Regions from separate parts of the Pseudarthrobacter sp. HLT1-3 genome, predicted to be linked through region 2. Evidence: predicted binding sites of a transcription regulator. Region 2 holds the regulator's gene; the other holds the start of a gene.
What was found. Region 2 encodes LexA, which represses DNA repair genes until DNA is damaged. Its sites were predicted from a motif close to TCGAACANNTGTTCGA; they were not measured.
Positions count from the first base shown of each region.

Region 1 (9,472 bases), on a different contig from region 2:
GCATCGGCGGCTGCGACGTGCGCAGCCTGCCGCTGGACACCCTGCGGAGCCTGATCGCCGTCGTGCCCCAGCACTCCTATCTGTTCTCCGGGACCCTCGCCGAGAACCTGAGGATGGCTGCCCCGGCGGCGACGGACGAGGACCTCTGGCGGGTACTGGGAGCCGCGCAGGCCGAAACGTTTGTCCGAAACCTTCCCCAGGGGTTGGAAGCGCCGGTGAGCCAGGGCGGCACGAACTTTTCCGGCGGCCAGCGGCAGCGCCTGTGCATCGCGCGGGCCCTGCTCCGCGAAGCGCCCGTCTACCTCTTCGACGACAGTTTCTCGGCGCTGGACTACGGCACCGACTACCGGCTCCGGGAGGCGATCGGGCCGCTGCTGGCCGCGGCCACCATCCTGATCGTCGCCGAACGAGTAGCCACCATCGTCGACGCCGGGCTGATCCTCGTCCTCGAGGACGGCCGGGTCGTGTCGCAGGGCACCCATCACCAACTGATGGCGTCGTCGCCGAGCTACCGGGAAATCGCCGCCTCCCAGCTCGTGCTGGAGGAAACCCTGTGACCCCCGAACCGTCCCTGGGAGCCGAAACGGGCACCCCCACAACCCGGGATGCCACCACCGGCGACGTCACCACCGGTGCCCCCACCGGTCCCCCCACGACCGGCGACGCCAGGGACCAGTCCCTTGTGGACACACCCGCGGGCGGCCGCAGCGACACTCTCCCCACGGCAACTCCGCAGGAGACCGCTGCGCCCGACCGGTTCCGGTGGCGGACCGCCGGACGGCTGCTCGGGCTGCTGCGGCCATCGAGATGGCGGATGGCCGGCGTCATCGCCGCCACGTGCGCCTTCGTGATTCTCAACGTGGCGGCACCCAAAGTGCTGGGTGACGCCACCGACGTCGTGGTTGCGGGCGTCGTCGGGGGAGCCTTCCAGGTAGAAGAACTGGCTGCGCTGCTGTCCGGCGTTTCCGTCCTGTATCTGGGGGCGTCCGTCTTCAGCTGGGTCCAGGGCGCACTGACGGCCGTCGCCGTGCAGCGACTCAGCTACGGTCTCCGCGCCTCGGTGGAGGAGAAACTGCACGTCCTGCCGTCCAGCCATTTTGACGAACAGCACCGCGGGGACGTGCTGAGCCGCGCCACCAACGACGTCGACAACATCGCCCAGGCCCTCAACCAGCTGCTTAACCAGCTGATCATGTCACTGCTGATGCTCTCAGGGGCGCTGGCCATGATGCTGTGGCTTTCCCCGGTCCTGGCCCTGATCGCGCTGGTCTCCGTCCCGTTGTCCACCCTCATTACGGTCCTGGTCGCCCGGAAATCCCAGACCCACTTCACGGAGCAGTGGGCGGACACCGGCGGGCTGCATGCTCAGCTGGAGGAGTTCTTCACCGGCCACGAAGTCCTGAAAGCCTTCGGCCGGCAGGAGGCTGCCGCTGCCAGCTTCAAGGAGCGCAACGACAAGCTGAGCCGGGCCAGTGCCCGTGCACAGTACGTGTCCGGCGCGGTGCAGCCCCTCATGGTGTTTGTGTCCAACCTCAACTACGTGGCCGTCGCCGTCGTCGGCGCGCTGCAGGTTCTCGCCGGCGCCATGACCATCGGCGGCCTGCAGGCGTTCATCCAGTTCAGCCGGCTCTTCAGCCAGCCGATGGGCCAGATCGGCGGGATGCTTACGCTTGTGCAGTCCTGCCTCGTGTCGGCCGGGCGGGTGTTTGAGCTCCTGGACGCAACGGAGATCCCGGCGGAACCTGCCCTCCTTTCGGCGCCGAAGTCCGCGCCGGACGGCGGCACCGAGGCCTCGTCGCCCGGCGCCGCCGGCCGGGTCACCTTCGAGCAGGTGAGCTTCGGCTACCGCCCCGGCTCACCCGTGGTCCAGGACCTGTCCTTTGCCGTGGAACCGGGGCAGACCGTGGCCATCGTGGGGCAGACCGGCGCGGGCAAGACCACCATGGTGAACCTCCTGATGCGCTTCTACGAACCGGATTCCGGCCGCATCACCGTGGACGGCCCCGATATCGCGGCGCTGACACGGGATGAACTGCGGGCCAACTTCGCCGCGGTGCTGCAGGACGCCTGGCTATTCACCGGAAGCATCCGGGAAAACATCGAGTACGGCCGCCCCGGCGCAGCCGACGCCGAGATCGCGTCCGCTGCGCAGGCCAGCCACGTGGACCAGTTCGTCCGGGCCCTGCCCGGCGGCTACGGCACGATGCTCGGCAACGACGGCGATTCGCTGAGCCGCGGGCAGCGCCAGCTCATCTCCATCGCCAGGGCCCAACTGGCCGGACGCAACATCCTAGTCCTCGACGAGGCCACCAGCTCGGTGGACAGCCGCACCGAAGTGCAGATCCGGCAGGCCATGCAGCGGCTGCGGCAGGGACGCACAAGCTTCGTCATAGCCCACCGCTTGTCCACCGTCCGGGACGCTGATCTAATTCTGGTCATGGACCAAGGACGAATCGTTGAACAGGGGACCCACCCACAGCTGATCGCGGAGGGCGGCCTCTACCGGAAACTGTACGAGGCCCAGTTCGCCCGCCGCGAACAAACCAAGCGTGCCCAGGAGCCCGAACAGTGACCCCGACCGAAACCTCAACGAAGCCGTTCCCCGGCGCCTGGCGCCCAAATCCGGCCAGCTCCGTTCCGCTGTACGACCAGCTCCGCCTCAACATCATCGAGCGCGCTGACAACGGAACCCTGACGCCCGGGACCAAGCTCCCTGCCGTCCGGAGCCTGGCCGGTGAGCTGGGCGTCGCACCCCACACGGTGGCCCGCGCCTACAAGGAACTGGAGGCGGCCGGCGTCGTGGTGACCCGCGGCCGTAACGGCACCGTAGTGTGTGCCCGCGACGAGGCCTGGAGCTCGCTGACCGTCGCTGCCGCCGAGTTTGCCGCGGCGGCGAAGGCCCGGGGTGCCAGCTTCGCCGAGGCCGTGCAGCTGCTCGCCGCCGCCTACGACCGCGAGTGAAGAATGGCTAACACATCGGGCGGCCGTCCCGGGCCCGGGACACAGCCGGGAATAGAAATTCGAAGAAGTTTTCGATTAGCATTGGTAGCGTGCCTAAAGCCGTAGCTGAAGATCCAGCCCTCGATTCCCCGTCCGAAGTCATTCCGATGGGCTCCGCAAAACCGGGGCGCCGGAACGACTCCCGCCCCGCGCCGAAGCGTCCGGACATGTCCCGGCTCGTTGTCAAGGGCGCCCGCGAACACAACCTGCGCAACGTGGACCTGGACCTGCCCCGCGACTCCATGATCGTCTTCACCGGCCTCTCCGGCTCGGGCAAGTCCTCGCTGGCATTCGACACGATCTTCGCCGAAGGCCAGCGCCGCTACGTCGAGTCGCTCTCCGCGTACGCCCGGCAGTTCCTGGGCCAGGTGGACAAACCCGACGTCGACTTCATCGAGGGGCTCTCGCCCGCGGTCTCCATTGACCAGAAGTCCACCAGCAAGAACCCGCGCTCCACGGTGGGCACCATCACCGAGATTTACGACTACATGCGCCTGCTCTGGGCCCGTGTCGGCCGCCCACACTGCCCCATCTGCGGGGAACCCGTCGCGAAGCAGACCCCGCAGCAGATCGTCGACCAACTGCTCGAACTGCCCGAGGGCACCCGCTTCCAGGTCCTGGCCCCCGTGGTCCGTGGCCGCAAGGGCGAATTCGTCGAGCTGTTCAAGGAACTCACCGCCAAGGGCTATTCGCGGGCGCGGGTCGATGACAAGCTGATCCAACTGAGCGATCCGCCCAAGCTGGGAAAGCAGTTCAAACACACCATCGAAGTGGTCGTGGACCGGCTCGTGGTCAAGGAAGGCATCAGCCAGCGGCTCACCGACTCGGTGGAAACCGCCCTCGGCCTGGCCGAAGGCAGGATTCTCGCCGAATTCGTCGACCTCGACGCCGACGACCCGGAACGGGTCAGGGCGTTCTCCGAACACCTCGCCTGCCCCAACGAGCACCCGCTCGCGATCGACGAGATTGAACCGCGCTCCTTCTCCTTCAACAACCCCTTCGGCGCCTGCTCCGCGTGCAGCGGCATCGGCACGAAGCTGGAGGTCGATGAGGAACTCATCATCCCGAACGGGGAACTGTCCCTCTCGGAAGGCGCAATCGCGCCCTGGTCCCTTGGCACAGCGACCACGGAGTACTGGAACCGGCTGCTCGACGGTCTTGCCAAGGAACTCGGTTTCTCGATGACGACCCCGTGGGACAAGCTGTCCAAGGACACCCGCCAGACCGTACTGCACGGCAAAGACCACAAAGTCGTGGTGCAGTACCGCAACCGCTTCGGCCGGGAACGTAAATACAGCACCGGCTTCGAGGGTGTCATCCAGTACGTCCACCGCAAGCACCTGGAAACGGACTCGGACAGCGCACGGGACCGCTACGAGGAGTACATGCGCCAGATCCCGTGCCCGGCCTGCAACGGCGCCCGCCTGAACCCGGCGTCGCTCTCGGTCCTGATCAACGATAAGTCGATCGCCGAGGTCGCCGCCATGCCGATGCGGGACTGCGCCAACTTCCTCGACAACCTCGTGCTCACCGGCCGCGAAGCCCAGATCGCCCACCAGGTCCTCATCGAGATCCAGGCCCGACTGACCTTCCTGCTCGACGTCGGCCTGGAGTACCTGAACCTGGAGCGTCCTTCCGGCACCCTGTCCGGCGGCGAAGCCCAGCGCATCCGGCTGGCCACCCAGATCGGCTCCGGCCTTGTGGGGGTGCTGTACGTGCTGGACGAGCCCTCCATCGGGCTGCACCAGCGCGACAACCGCCGCCTGATCGAAACCCTCACCCGGCTGCGGGATCTCGGCAACACCCTGATCGTCGTGGAACACGACGAGGACACGATCCAGGAAGCCGACTGGGTGGTCGATATCGGACCGGGCGCCGGCGAACACGGCGGCATGGTGGTGCACTCCGGTTCCTACCAGGACCTGCTCAAGAACACCGAGTCGCTCACCGGCGACTACCTCTCCGGCCGGAAACGGATCGAGATCCCCAAGAAGCGCCGCAAGTACGACAAGAAGCGCGAGCTCAAGGTCGTTGGGGCCAAGGAGAACAACCTCCTGAACGTGGATGCCACGTTCCCACTGGGCCTGTTCACCGCGGTGACCGGCGTCAGCGGCTCCGGCAAGTCCACCCTGGTCAATGAGATCCTCTACAAGGTGCTGGCCAACAAGCTCAACGGCGCCAAGCAAGTGGCCGGGCGGCACAAATCCATCCAGGGCCTTGAGCACCTCGACAAAGTGGTGCACGTCGACCAGAGCCCCATCGGCCGCACCCCGCGGTCCAACCCCGCCACCTATACCGGTGTCTTTGACAACATCCGCAAGCTCTTCGCCGAGACCACCGAGGCCAAGGTCCGCGGCTACCTGCCGGGCCGGTTCTCCTTCAACGTCAAGGGCGGCCGCTGCGAGGCCTGCTCCGGTGACGGCACCCTGAAGATCGAAATGAACTTCCTGCCGGATGTCTACGTGCCCTGCGAGGTGTGCCACGGGGCCCGGTACAACCGGGAAACCCTCGAAGTCCACTACAAGGGCAAGACGATCGCCGATGTGCTGAACATGCCGATCGAGGAAGGCGCCGAGTTCTTCGCCGCCTTCTCTCCGATAGCGCGGCACCTCAGGACCCTCGTCGACGTCGGACTCGGCTATGTCAGGCTCGGCCAGCCCGCCACCACACTTTCCGGCGGCGAGGCGCAGCGCGTGAAGCTGGCCGCGGAGCTGCAGAAACGCTCCAACGGGCGCAGCATCTACGTGCTGGACGAGCCCACCACAGGCCTGCACTTCGAGGACATCCGGAAGCTGCTGCTGGTGCTGCAGGGCCTCGTGGACAAGGGCAACACAGTCATCACGATCGAGCACAACCTCGACGTCATCAAGAGCGCGGACTGGATCGTGGACCTGGGGCCCGACGGCGGGTCCGGCGGCGGCCGCATCGTCGCCGCGGGAACGCCGGAGCAGGTAGCCAAGTCCACGGACAGCCACACGGCCGCCTTCCTGGCCGAGATCTTCGCCTGACGCCCACGGGCAACGGGGCGTCGCCGAAGCAATGCGACGCCCCGGTCCGGGGCCCGGTCCTATATTCCCCGCAGGGTATGCGAGTTTCTGGCATCCGTTCACTCGTGAGAAACTAAGCCGGTGACCCAAACAACAGTGCCCGTGATCTTTGACCTGGACGGCACTCTTGTCGATCCGGCCGGGGGAATCTCGGACGGAATCGCGGCGGCCCTCACGGAGCTCGGACTCGGTGTTCCCGGGAAGTCCCGGATGGATGCCATGATCGGCCCGAAACTCAGCCACTCCCTCACCGAGATCGCGGGGGTCCCCGCCGACAAACTCGACGACGCCATCCGGATCTACCGCGCCCACTACCTCGCCACCGGCATTGGCCAAAGCCGGCTCTATCCGGGAATCCGGGCCCTGCTGGAATCCTTCGTCGAATCCGGCCGGCCCATCGCCGTCGCCACGCAGAAGCCCGAAGGCCTCGCCCGGAAGGTCCTCGAGCATCACGGCATCGCCGAGCTCTTCCACACCATCCGCGGCTCGGCGGCGGACGAGGGGGCCGCCGCCGGTGTTCCGTCGGGCAAGGCGGCAATTGTCGCCGCAGCCCTCGCTGACCTGGCCCCGCACCTCGGCCTGGACACCCAGCAGGCCGTAATGGTGGGAGACCGCGCACAGGATGTGGCCGGAGCGGCTGCCAACGGTATGGACTGCATCGGCGTAGGCTGGGGCTTCGCTCCGGACGGTGAACTGGACGCCGCGGGCGCCGTGGAGATCGTGTACACCAGCGCGGCCCTGCACGAGACCATTGCCCGGCGGGATACGGGGCCGGATGCCGACCGGGCGTCTCTAGTGCCATCCACCGCAGCGACCCCTGACGCGTTGACCGAAGCCCAAGAAGAGGTGCACCCCGATGGCAATGTTTGAGGCAATCCGCTGGACCACGCGGGGCCTGGTGACCTCGACCTGCCGGCCCACGGTCATCGGACTTGAGAACGTGCCCAAGGAGGGCCCGTTCATTGTGGCTCCCAACCACTTGTCGTTTCTGGACAGTGTGATCGTCCAGGCACTCATGCCCCGGCCCGTGGCTTTCTTCGCCAAAGCGGAGTACTTCACCACCGGTGGCTTCAAGGGCAAGGCGATGAAGTCCTTTTTTGAAGCGGTCGGTTCCATCCCGGTGGAACGCGGCGAGCAGGCCGCCAGCGTCCAGGCGCTCAAGACACTGCTGGAAATCCTCGATTCCGGCAAAGGCGTCGGCATCTATCCGGAGGGGACCCGCTCCCGCGACGGTATCCTCTACCGCGGCCGCACCGGCGTGGGATGGCTCGCCCTAACCACCGGCGCCCCCGTTATTCCGGTCGGACTGATCGGCACGGAGCACCTGCAGCCGGCGGACAGCAAGTCGGTCAAACCACAACACTTCACCATGAAGGTCGGCGAACCGCTGTACTTCGACAAGACCGGGCCGGACCACTCCCTACCGGCCCGTCGCCAGGCCACCGACCGCATCATGGATGCCATAGCAGCCCTCAGCGGCCAGGAACGCTCGACCAGCTATAACCAGAGCAAGGCCGTCGACTAGGCACGTCGCCTGAGTCCGCAAGCGAGATGGCATACCACCCTTGCGGCCGTGGCGTTGCGGTTCGCGAACCACTTGGGAGGAAACCCCACGCCCGGGTGCCGCCACCTTCCTGGGATTGCTTCGCTTGAACGCCTGCACGCCGCGGTCAGGCGTGGTGGGCGAGGAAGTGTTCCAGGATGGATTCTGTGAGTGGCTCGTAGGAGATCAGGTGTTCGGTGTCTGCGGCACGGAATGAGTATCCGGCCGTGACGGGGTGCCAGTCCGGGAAGGGGTCCGCGGGCAGTTCCTGTTCCTGTTCTGGATCCGGGCCGGGGTCCGGGGGCAGGCCGCGGTCCAGATCAAGGTCTCTGTCCGGGTCGTCTCTGTCCTGGCCCGGGATCGTGGCTGCGCCCATATCGACGTCGATGCCAGGGGCCAGGTCTTGGTCCACGATGGCGTCCATGTCCGCGGCTGCATCTACCCCGGGGTCCGGGTAGGTGTCCAGGAATCCGGGTGGCCAGTGGGGTGGTTCCCAGTCCTGTTGTTCGCTGGGGTAGTACCTCCCGGACGGGGAGGTCCAGCCGGGCGGGGCGTCTTGCTGGCTCCGGCCGGTGTCCAGGCTGAACTGTGTTTCAGCCCGTGATGCTTGCGGCACGGCCCTCCGAGGTTGGTGATCCCGGTGGTCCCTCCGTCGGCCCAGGCCAGGAGGTGGTCCGCGTCGTTGTCCAGGGAATGGTTGTGACAGCCCGGGAACGGGCACCGGCCATCGCGAAGCCGCAGCCACTGGCGCAGCGCGGGGGGCAGGCGGTAGCTGCTCCGGCCGATTTCCAGCGGCGCCCCGTCCCGCGGGTCCACCAGGACCCGGTAGAACGAGCCGGCGCCGTCGGCGATCAGGCGGCGGGCCATCGAGGGCGGGATCGGCCCGTACCCGTCCAGCATCGCCGGTTCCTCAGTGGCGCCCAGCAGGGAGAACACGGGCACGGTGATCAGGACCTGCGCCCGCGGCGACGGCACACCCCCGCCCGCACCCGCCCCCTCAGCGCCCGCGGCACCATCAGCGCCGGCGGTGAGGAGCCAGGCCGCGGCGATGTCGGCGCGCAACTGGGTCATAGTGCGTGCCTCGGCCGGGCCCTGCAGGGCGCGGGCCGCGGCGGTGGTCCGCTCCCAGATCCCCGCGGCGGTATCGGCCGGAAGGTACGCGGAGAACCACGCCATCCCGTCAGTGTCCGGACGGAACTCGACCCGCCGGTCCGCCGCGCACTTGGCGTGGCGTTTTTCGATGCTCTCCCGGTGGTGGCGTTCACGCCAGGTCCGGGCCTTGGCCCGGAGCCGGCCCGGGACGAGCTCCCCGGCCGGGCACCCCCGGGCCGGGTCCGGCGCGGCCGGGTCCAGGAAGTGCCCCTCCAGCGCCGCCGCCCCCACCGGGTCCAAATTCGTGGTTTCGTCCACGATGACCCTCGCGTGCGCCCAGGAAATCGTCCCCGCCGTCAGCGCCGCGAGGGTCAGCGGCAACGTCGTCGTCAGTGCCACGCAATCGCCCAGGAACCCGTCCGCGGCCCGTTCACTCACGGTCAGAACACACGCGACCTCCGCCGTCAGCGCCATCTCCTGGCGAGTCGCGTCATGCGGGGACACCGCCGGCGGCGCCATAGCGTCGGCGGCCCGCAGATAGGCCGCGGCCAGCTTCACCTTCCATGCAGCGGCCCGCGCATCCCACCGCGCCATGTCGGCCAGGCCATCCAGGCAATCATCTGCCAGATCCCGCAACGGATCATCCCACAACGGATCAGCATCCCGGCGGAGACTGGCGCCCGACGGACCCGTGTGGACAGAACCGGCCCCGGTCACGGAATCCAGCGCCGCAGTCAACGCCGCGACAGCCGCCAGGGCCTCCCTGCCCTCCGTCATCCAGTCCGTGCTT
Region 1 covers NZ_JBWZCJ010000006.1:71,860-81,331, reverse strand. The annotation lists gene AC50X9_RS07275 (ABC transporter ATP-binding protein) at 1-557, shown strand, start outside; gene AC50X9_RS07270 (ABC transporter ATP-binding protein) at 815-2,572, shown strand; gene AC50X9_RS07265 (GntR family transcriptional regulator) at 2,569-2,961, shown strand; gene uvrA (excinuclease ABC subunit UvrA) at 3,108-6,008, shown strand; gene AC50X9_RS07255 (HAD hydrolase-like protein) at 6,129-6,917, shown strand; gene AC50X9_RS07250 (lysophospholipid acyltransferase family protein) at 6,904-7,572, shown strand; partial or broken gene AC50X9_RS07245 (HNH endonuclease signature motif containing protein) at 7,718-9,472, opposite strand, start outside.
Region 1: the regulator LexA is predicted to act here: its motif matches at 3,021-3,036, upstream of uvrA (excinuclease ABC subunit UvrA).

Region 2 (9,472 bases):
CGGCGCAGCGGCGACGACGGCGACCTCGGCGGCTTCCTGCTGGCTTGCCTCAAACACGGCATCGGACTCTGGATCGGACGTGGCGTCGCATTCGGCGCTGCGGGTCGGCGGGTTGAACCACATCAGGAAGAGCCCGGACACCGAGGTGGCGATGCCGACGACGGTCAGCCCCAGGACCGAGAATCCGGCGGTTGCGACCAGGGCGCCGGCGGCGGGGCCCATCATAAAGACCAGCTCCGTGGAGATGGCGTCGAGGGCAAAGGCTGTCCGGCGCTGCTCCCCAGTGGCGAGGACGCCGAGGGACTGGCGCACCACACTGAAGATCGGCAGCGTCAGCAGCCCGCCGACGAACACCAGCGGCAGCAGCAGTTCGTAGGACACATGCGGCACAACCGACCAAATGACTGTCTCTGAGATGACCGACGGGATGAGGGCGCGCCGCAGGCCGACGGTATCGACCCGCCGGCCGCGCCAGGGCGCACCGACGGCAATGCCAATGGTCATCACGGCGGCAGCGGCGCCCGCGGCCGCGTAGCCCTGGCCGAGCGTCAGCACAATGTGCAGGGTCAGCAGGACCCCCGCCGCGGAGTGCGGTATGCGGGCAACCATGCCAATCAGCAGGAGCCGCCTGATCGGCCGAACGGCCAGCAGTTCCCGGTACAGCGCGAAGTTCACGGACTACATCCCTCTGGTACTTACCGGCGGCAGCACCTGGATCTCCCCCGCGGGCCGTCAGCTACTGTGCTGCGCGCTGCAATTTGACCTCGATCGAGTCAACCCGCTCAGCAAGTACTTCATTCCTTGCCCAGGCATCGTTGAGGCCGGACACGATGGACTGGACACCGGCGGCGTCGAGCCCGTCTTCAAGATAGAGCACTACCCGGACTTCCGGGCCGGCACCTCCGCCCGGCAGCCGCGTTCCATCGGCTGTCAGCGAGGCGACTCCACCGCCTGGATGAATTTCAACACGGCGGACCGCGGGAAAGCCAGCGGCGGCCCCGCCGAGGCTCCCGGCGAGCTCGGGATCAGCATACGACGGCGTCCAGTCCCGCTGCTGCGCCAGGGCCCACACCGCCGGGCGTCGCACAACAAAGGTCACCGGGGAGCCCGGGTCGAGCACGAGCAGTTCCGCGCCCTCGGCGACGGCGGAGAGTGCCGCGCGGGCAGCGTAAACAGCCACCGGGCGGGCCGCCGGGTGCCAGGCCTCGAGCGAGGCGGCTGAAGTGAACACGGGCATCGCTGTCCGGCCGTCCGGTGCCTTGAGCGTCACCAGGGCCATGTCAGCCTGTTTGTCGGCCCGCAGCCCGCCGGCGCCTTCGGCTTCCTCGGCGAGCGTGGCGAGGATCGGCACAAAAACCCGGGCCGTGGCCAGCGCGGCCACCACCTCAGCCTCGTCGCCGTCGCCGGACGCGAGGGCAGCCAGTGCGGCGAGGTAGCCGGCGTCGGCAGCGCCGTCGTCGTCCTCGAAGTTGTGGATCGTGGCGTCGTCGCCGGTGAGGCTGCGCCCGGCCCAGGGCTGTCCCGCCGAGTCGGTTGCTCCCCCGGCGCCGGCGAGGGCAGCGGCGATATGGCCGGGCAGCGGGCGCGGCGGGGCGGAGGTGTCGGCGGCGCTGTTGCCGGCTGGCTGGGGTTCCATGCTGTGGACCGGCTAGCGGCGGCCGGCGACGTCGAGGGCCTCGGGCAGGGTGAAGTTGCCGTTGTAGAGGGCCTTGCCGACGATGGCGCCCTCGACGCCGAGCGGCACGAGGGAGCGCAGGACCTTGAGGTCGTCGAGGCTGGAGATCCCGCCGGAGGCGACGACTGGCTTGCCGGTCTTCTCCACCATCTGGCGCAGCAGTTCCACGTTGGGTCCCTGGAGCGTGCCGTCCTTGGTGACGTCCGTGACGACGTAGCGGGAGCAGCCGGCCTCTTCGAGGCGTGCGAGAACGTCCCAAAGGTCCCCGCCTTCCTTGGTCCAGCCGCGGCCGGCGAGGGTCGTGCCGCGGACGTCCAGGCCGACGGCGATTTTGTCGCCGAACCGCTCGATCACACGGGCGGTCCATTCCGGGTTCTCCAGGGCTGCCGTGCCCAGGTTCACGCGGGCAACGCCCAGGTCGAGGGCCTTCTCGAGCGACTCGTCGTCACGCAGGCCGCCGGAGAGCTCCACCTTGATATCGAGCCGGCCGACGACTTCGCGGAGCAGGTCGGCGTTGGAGCCCCGGCCGAAGGCGGCGTCGAGGTCCACGAGGTGGACCCATTCGGCCCCCTGCTGCTGCCAGTTGAGCGCGGCTTCCAGGGGAGTGCCGTAGCTCGTCTCACTGCCGGCCTCGCCCTGGACGAGGCGGACAGCCTGGCCGTTGACGACGTCGACGGCGGGCAGCAGCTCCAGCACGGGCAGCGGGGTTTCGGTGGTCATCGTGGATCCTCAGCTCTTAGGGACGGCTCTTCGGGGATGGCAGGGGCGGCGGCGGTGCAGTGCGGCGGTGCAGTGCGTCAGGCGGCGGGCAGCGTCAGGAGGTACGCAGCGAGCAGCGCCATGCCGGCCAGGACGTAGAACACAACCTGGATCCAGCGCGGGCTTTTCTGCTGGCGGAAGGACAGCCCGCCGCCGACCAGCAGGCCGGCCAGGCCCATCAGCACTATGGACCACATTTAGGCGGTCCCGGTTCGGCTGCGCAGGCCCTCGACCCAGTTGCGCAGCAGCCGCGCACCGGCGTCGCCGGACTTCTCGGGGTGGAACTGTGTGGCGCACAACGGGCCGTTTTCCACGGCCGCGATGAACGGGGCGCCGTGATCCGACCAGGTGACAAGCGGCGCCGTCATCCGCGGCTGGATCACGTCGAAGTCCCACTTTTGGACACCGTAGGAGTGGACGAAGTAGAAGCGCTCGTCCTCGACACCGGCGAAGAGGCTGGAGCCCTCCGGAACGGACACCGTGTTCCAGCCCATGTGCGGTACGACGTCGGCCGGGAGGAGTTCCACCTTGCCGGGCCACTCCCCCATCCCTTCGGATTCAGTGCCGTGCTCGACGCCGGCTTCGAACAGAACCTGCAGTCCGACGCAAATGGCCAGGACGGGACGGCCGCCGGCAACGCGGCGGCCGATCATACGGATCGCGTCGACGGCTTTGAGTTCACGCATCACGGTCTCGAAGGCACCGACCCCGGGGACTACGAGGCCATCGGCGTTAAGCACATCCTCCGGCTTGGAGCTAAGGATCACCTCGGCGCCGGCGCGTTCGAGGGCGCGGACGGCGGACCGGATGTTGCCGGAGCCGTAGTCCAGGACTGTGACGGTGGGCTTGCCCTCGGGCGACGCCGGCTTCCGGCCGGCGTCGGGGTCGATGATCGCGCCGTCCTTCAGGACCTTGCCGGTCACAGCGCACCCTTGGTCGACGGAATGCCCTTGACGCGGGGGTCCGGTTCGACCGCGGCCCGCAGGGCGCGCGCGAACGCCTTGAACTGGGCCTCGACGATGTGGTGCGGATCCCGGCCGGCGGTCACGTTCATGTGCAGGCAGATCCCGGCGTGCAGCGTGATCGCCTCGAAGACGTGGCGGGTCAGCGAACCGGTGAAGTGTCCGCCGATCAGGTGGTACTCCTGGCCGGCAGGCTCGCCGCCGTGCACAAGGTACGGGCGGCCGGAGACGTCGACGACGGCGTGCGCGAGGGCCTCGTCCAGCGGAACCGTGGCTTCGCCGAACCGCCGGATACCGGCCTTGTTCCCGAGCGCGGTCCGCAGGACCTCGCCCAAGGTGATGGCAACGTCCTCAACCGTGTGGTGGACGTCAATGTGCGTATCGCCGGTGGCCTTGACCGTCATGTCGATCAGGGAGTGCTTGCTCAGCGCGGTCAGCATGTGGTCATAGAAGGGCACCGAGGTGCTGATGTCCGAGACCCCGGTGCCGTCCAGGTTGATCTCAACCAGCACCGATGATTCGCTGGTGGTCCGTTCCATGCGTGCGGTCCGGCCCTCGGCAGCGGTTGATCCGGTGTTGCTCATGTGCGTGTCCTTTGGATGACGGCGGTGCCCGCCGTGCAGGCAGGGTGGATGTCCTGGGGTTAAGTCTAGGCGGGCTGTACGGCGCGGCCGGCCAGGATCCGCTCGAGGGCTTCGAGGAAGGCTGTGGTTTCCGTCTCAGTCCCGGCGGTGACGCGCAGGTGCCCCGGAATGCCGACATCCCGGATCAGCACGCCGGCGTCGAGCAGGCCCTGCCAGACCTCGTGCGGATTGTCCAGACCGCCGAAGAAGACGTAGTTGGAGTCGGAAGCCGCCGGCTTGAGGCCCATCCGCTGGAGTTCGGCGACGATCCTGTCGCGCTGGCGTTTGATGTCCTCGACGTCGGCCATCAGCGCGACCCGGTGGTGCAGGGCGGCCAGGGCTGTCGCCTGGGTGATGGCGGAGAGGTGGTACGGGAGCCGGACCAGGCGCAGGGCGTCGGTCACTTCGGGCGCTGCGGCCATGTAGCCCACCCGGGCGCCGGCGAGGGCGAAGGCCTTGCTCATGGTGCGCGAGACGATAAGGCGTTCCCGGCCGGGCAGGAGGGAAAGGGCGCTGGGCGTGCCGTCGTGGGCGAACTCGTGGTAGGCCTCGTCGACGATCACGATCGTCTGGCTGGCTTCGCCGGCCTCGTAGACAGCCTCCACGACGTCCAGGCCAAGCCCGGTGCCGGTGGGGTTGTTCGGGGAGCAAAGGAAAACGATGTTCGGCCCGGCCTCGCGGACCTGGCGGGCGGCAGACGCGGCGCTCAGCCCGTAGTCCGCGGTGCGGGTCCCGGCGAGGTACCCGGTGTCCGTGCCCGCCGCGAGCAGCGGGTACATCGAGTATGTGGGTGGGAAGCCCATGACGGTGCGGCCCGGTCCGCCGAATGCCTGGAGGATCTGCTGGAGAACTTCATTGGAGCCGTTCGCGGCCCAGATGTTGTCCGCGCCCAGTCCGTGCCCGAGGTATTCGGCCAGGGCCGTGCGGAGTTCCGTGAACTCCCGGTCGGGATAGCGGTTCAGGCCGACTGCGGCAATCGTGACTGCTTCGGTAATGGCGGCACGGACGTCGGCCGGAACACCATGGGTGTTCTCATTCACGTTGAGCAAAATGGGGACGTCCAGCTGCGGGGCGCCATACGGCGTCAAGCCCCGCAGATTCGTCCGGAGGGGAAGTCGGTTCAGGCGCTCTAACTGGTCAGTCACTTCACTAGTTTAAGTGAGATCGCTGCAGGCGCTGAAACTGTGACGGATTCCCGGGGCTAGTTGGACGGAATGAAGAGCGCCTGGCCCGGCACGACCCGGGCAGCGTCCAGGTTGTTCAGCTGGACGATATCCGCGACGACATCGCGCGGATCCCGCTCCGGCGCGACGGCCTCTGCGATGGCCCAAAGTGACTCGCCGGGCTGAACCGTCACGGACACGGTTGGCGTCAGGGAGAGATCGGCGGCTGACTCCGCGGCCTTGGCCGGGGCGTTGAGGAAGCCGCTGAGGGACAGGATGAGCGCGGCCAGCAGGATCAGCGGCACTCCAATGAAGACAATGCGTCCCCGCCGGGTCAGACGCAGCGGCGCCTGCTTGGCCCGCGCGCCGCGGCCGGCCAAGCTGGGCCGGCCGTCGGAGCCCTGAGCGCCGGCGAAGGGGCGCTGGGCCAGGGAACGCTGCTGGTGATCCGATACACCGCCGTCGGGTCGGCCGTAGTTGCCGAACGCGTCGCGGCCGAAAGTGTCGTGAAATGCGCTTGATGCTGACATGAACTGAGCCCTCCTGGACCATACTGTGCCGCCCGGCGTACTCCACATACGCGCCGCCAACCGGCCTAACCTTCGAACAAAGAACCGAACGTTGTGCTGAGTCCGACTGGTGTTCAAATAGAACACATATTCGAACATCACCTGCTCTGTTTTAGCACTTATTGACGAACATTGTCGAGACTCGCTAGAACAAATGTTTGAAAAAGCCGTGTGGCTGGCCTACGTTTGAGTCAAAGAACAACCACTTCTGCAGTTGATCAGCAGGGTCTGACATTTCATCTCAGGCCGGAAGTTCCCGGCAACCGCAGCCACGGCGGCCGGGCGGAACGGAAAGGCGTTGGCGAACATGGCAGCACAAGCCACAGGCGGCAGGGCCACCCAGCGGAGCCCGCAGGCAGCCCGGCCACCCAAGAGCCTCACCGTCCGGCAGAAGAAGATCCTGGAGACCATCCAGCGCTCGGTAACGGACAATGGCTACCCGCCGTCCATGCGCGAGATCGGCGACACGGTCGGTCTCGCCAGCCTTTCCAGCGTCACCCACCAGCTCTCGCAGCTGGAGAAGCTCGGTTACCTGCGCCGGGACCCGAAGCGTCCCCGCGCCATGGAAGTGCTGATGCCGCTGACCCTCGATGAGGGCACGTCCAAGGTTTCCGGGATCGAGAAGTCCAGCGGGCTGCGCACTGTCGGCGGCTTGTCGGTTTCCGAGCTGGCCAGTGCCACCGACACGGCCATGGTGCCGCTGGTGGGCCGCATCGCCGCCGGCGGTCCGATCCTGGCCGACCAGGTGGTCGAGGACGTTATGCCGCTGCCGCGCCAGCTCGTGGGCCACGGCGAGCTCTTTATGCTCAAGGTCGCGGGTGATTCGATGATCGATGCCGCCATCTGTGACGGCGACTGGGTGGTGGTCCGCCGGCAGGGCGACGCCCTCAACGGTGACATTGTGGCTGCCCTGCTGGACGACGAGGCAACCGTCAAGACGTTCCGCCAGCGCGACGGCCACACCTGGCTGCTGCCGCAGAACACCCAGTACGAGCCCATCCTCGGCGATCACGCCGTCATCATGGGCAAGGTCGTCTCGGTACTGCGCTCCCTCTAGCCAGCACGGACCTGCGCGTCCGTAGCCGGAACTGGGCCCCGCCGGCATCGGACGGGGCCCTTCGCGTTGGTCCCGGCCGTGGCTAGGCGGCCGGCTGCCCTGATTCCTTGGCAAGCCGCTCCAGCGCCGCGACCGCAACTGCCGGGTCGGTGGTCGGCCAGAACGGCGGCAGTGCGGCGCGGAGGAAACCCCCGTAGCGTTCGGTGGAAAGCCGCGAGTCCAGCACCGCCACCACTCCCCGGTCCGTCGTCGTGCGGATCAGGCGGCCGGCGCCCTGCGCCAGGCGGATGGCGGCGTGGGTCGCGGAAACGCTCATAAAGCCGTTGCCGCCGGCCTGGGCCACCGCGCGGGACCGCGCGGTCATGAGGGGATCGTCGGGCCGCGGGAAGGGAATCCGGTCGATCACCACGAGGCGGCAGGAGTCCCCGGGCACGTCGACACCCTGCCACAGGGACATGGTGCCGAACAGGCAGGTGTCCGGTTCGTCGGCGAACTGCTTCACGAGCGCCGTCATGGTCGAATCCCCCTGGCAGAGGATGCTCATGTCCAGCCGGGGCCGCATGGCCTCGGCGGCTTCCTCGGCCGCGCGCCGGGAGGAGAACAGGCACAGGGCTCCCCCGCCGGAGGCCCGGATCAGCTTCTCAAGCTCGTCGAGGGCTTCCGGGGACGCACCGCGGCCGGGCTTGGGCAGGTGCTTGGCAACATACAGGATGCCCTGTTTCGGGTATTCGAAGGGCGAGCCGACGTCGACGCCCGTCCAGCTGGGTGCACCCGGCCCGACCAGGCCAAGGCCGCCCGCGGCCGGTTCGAAAGCGGACCCGATCGCCAGGGTTGCCGAGGTCAGGATGACGGTGTGGTCCGCGAACAGTCCCTCGCGGAGCCGGCCGGCGACGCTGAGCGGGGCGATGTTGATCAGGGCCGGCGCCGTCTCGTCGGGCTGGGCGTAGCCCTGCTGCGGGTCAAACGTGCTCGTGCGGGAAAACCAGACCACCTCGCGGTTCTCGCGGGCGGCGAGCAGCCGTTCGCAGAGTTCCAGGATCACCATGAGGCGGGAGCGGGCGAGCTGGCGGCCGCCGTCGGCAGTATTGGCGCTGTCCCCCTTGGAGTCCGAGAGCGCGGCGCGGCAGGCGTCCCGCAACTGGTCCACGCAGTCCAGTTGTTCGGTGTTGAGGCCGTTGGGCATGAGTCCGCTGGGGACCCCCTCAACGGCAAGTTCGAGGTGGGACGCGGCGTTGTTCAGGGCGTCCACGGTGATGCCGGTGTTTTTCCGGGCCCCGGACGCGGCGGCGTGCACCATCGCCACGGAGAGCTGGCCCGACACGGCACCGGTCACCCGGTCCTGCAGTTCATGGGCCTCATCGACCACCACAACGTCGTAGTCCGGCAGCACCGCGAGGCCCTCGAAGGCGCTGACGGCCAGCATCGCGTGGTTGGTGACAACGACGTCGGCGTCAGCGGCGTTCGCCCGGGCCAGTTCGCTGAAGCATTCGGCCGCCAGCGGGCACTTCTGCGCGCCCAGGCACTCCATCGAGGTGACCGAGACCTGCCGCCAGGCACGGTCCGTGACCCCGGGCAGGAGCTCGTCCCGGTCACCCGTCCGGGTGTCCTCGGCCCATTCGCGCAGCCGGACGACTTCCTTGCCGAGCTGCGAGGACGGGCCGCCCATGGCCGCGGCGAAATGCGGCACGGAGGTGTCCTCGCCGAGTGAGAAGAGCTGGCCTTCGGAGGGTTCTTCGGAGGGGAAGCCCCCGTCGAGCTTGTGGCGGCACACGTAGTTGGAGCGGCCCTTGACGAGGGCGACCTTGACCGGCCGGTCCAGCGCCGGGGTGATGGTCTTCAGCAGCCGGGGCAGGTCCCGGCCGACGATCTGGGTCTGCAGGGCCAGGGTGGCGGTGGAGACCAGGGTGGGCTTGTCGCTGACGAGTGAATGGGCGATCAGCGGGATCAGGTAGGCGAGGGACTTGCCGGTTCCGGTGCCGGCCTGGACCAGCAGGTGGTCGCCGCTGTCGATCGCGTGCGCCACCTGCCGGGCCATTTCGTGCTGGCCGTCGCGGCTCTGGCCGCCCATGCCGGACACGGCGCGGTCGAGCAGTTCAATAACGAACTCCTCGCCGGCCGGACGGCCTTTCTTCGCTGACCGTCTGGGGGCGGGCTCTGTCCCCGCGTCATCAGATCCCGCGGCGCCGGTCCCTGCGCCTTCGGCCGCTGCCGGGTCGGAGCCTGCGGGTGCAGCGGCTGCCGTGTCCTCCCCTGTCGTGTCCTCCCCTGTCGTGTCCTGCCCTGCCGGGCCGCCGGTGTGCGCCCCGGTCCCCGCTGCGTCAGTCATTGCTGATGAACGAGTCCAGTTCAGCGGCGAATCCTTCGCGCACCATCACGACGGCACGGGTGCCCGCTTCCTCGTGGTCGAGGCTAAGGATCTCGGCGTCGGTTTCGTGCAACTTGCTGAGCAGGTCCCCGCGGTTGTAGGGGATCAACAGTTCCAGTTTCACACTCGGCCGCGGGATGCCCTCGCTGATCGCCTTGAGCAGTTCCGGAATGCCTTCGCCGGTGCGGGCCGAGACCACCACGTGGCGCGGTTCACGCTGCTTGAGGCGTTCGATCACGAAGGGGTCCGCGGCGTCGGCCTTGTTCAGAACGATGATTTCCGGCACCTTGCGTGCGTCG
Region 2 covers NZ_JBWZCJ010000017.1:54,783-64,254, reverse strand. The annotation lists gene AC50X9_RS14915 (MFS transporter) at 1-675, opposite strand, end outside; gene AC50X9_RS14910 (SseB family protein) at 737-1,636, opposite strand; gene priA (bifunctional 1-(5-phosphoribosyl)-5-((5-phosphoribosylamino)methylideneamino)imidazole-4-carboxamide isomerase/phosphoribosylanthranilate isomerase PriA) at 1,649-2,395, opposite strand; gene AC50X9_RS14900 (hypothetical protein) at 2,473-2,631, opposite strand; gene hisH (imidazole glycerol phosphate synthase subunit HisH) at 2,632-3,357, opposite strand; gene hisB (imidazoleglycerol-phosphate dehydratase HisB) at 3,354-3,980, opposite strand; gene AC50X9_RS14885 (histidinol-phosphate transaminase) at 4,046-5,164, opposite strand; gene AC50X9_RS14880 (LysM peptidoglycan-binding domain-containing protein) at 5,221-5,562, opposite strand; gene lexA (transcriptional repressor LexA) at 6,059-6,808, shown strand; gene AC50X9_RS14870 (ATP-dependent DNA helicase) at 6,891-9,134, opposite strand; gene hflX (GTPase HflX) at 9,127-9,472, opposite strand, start outside.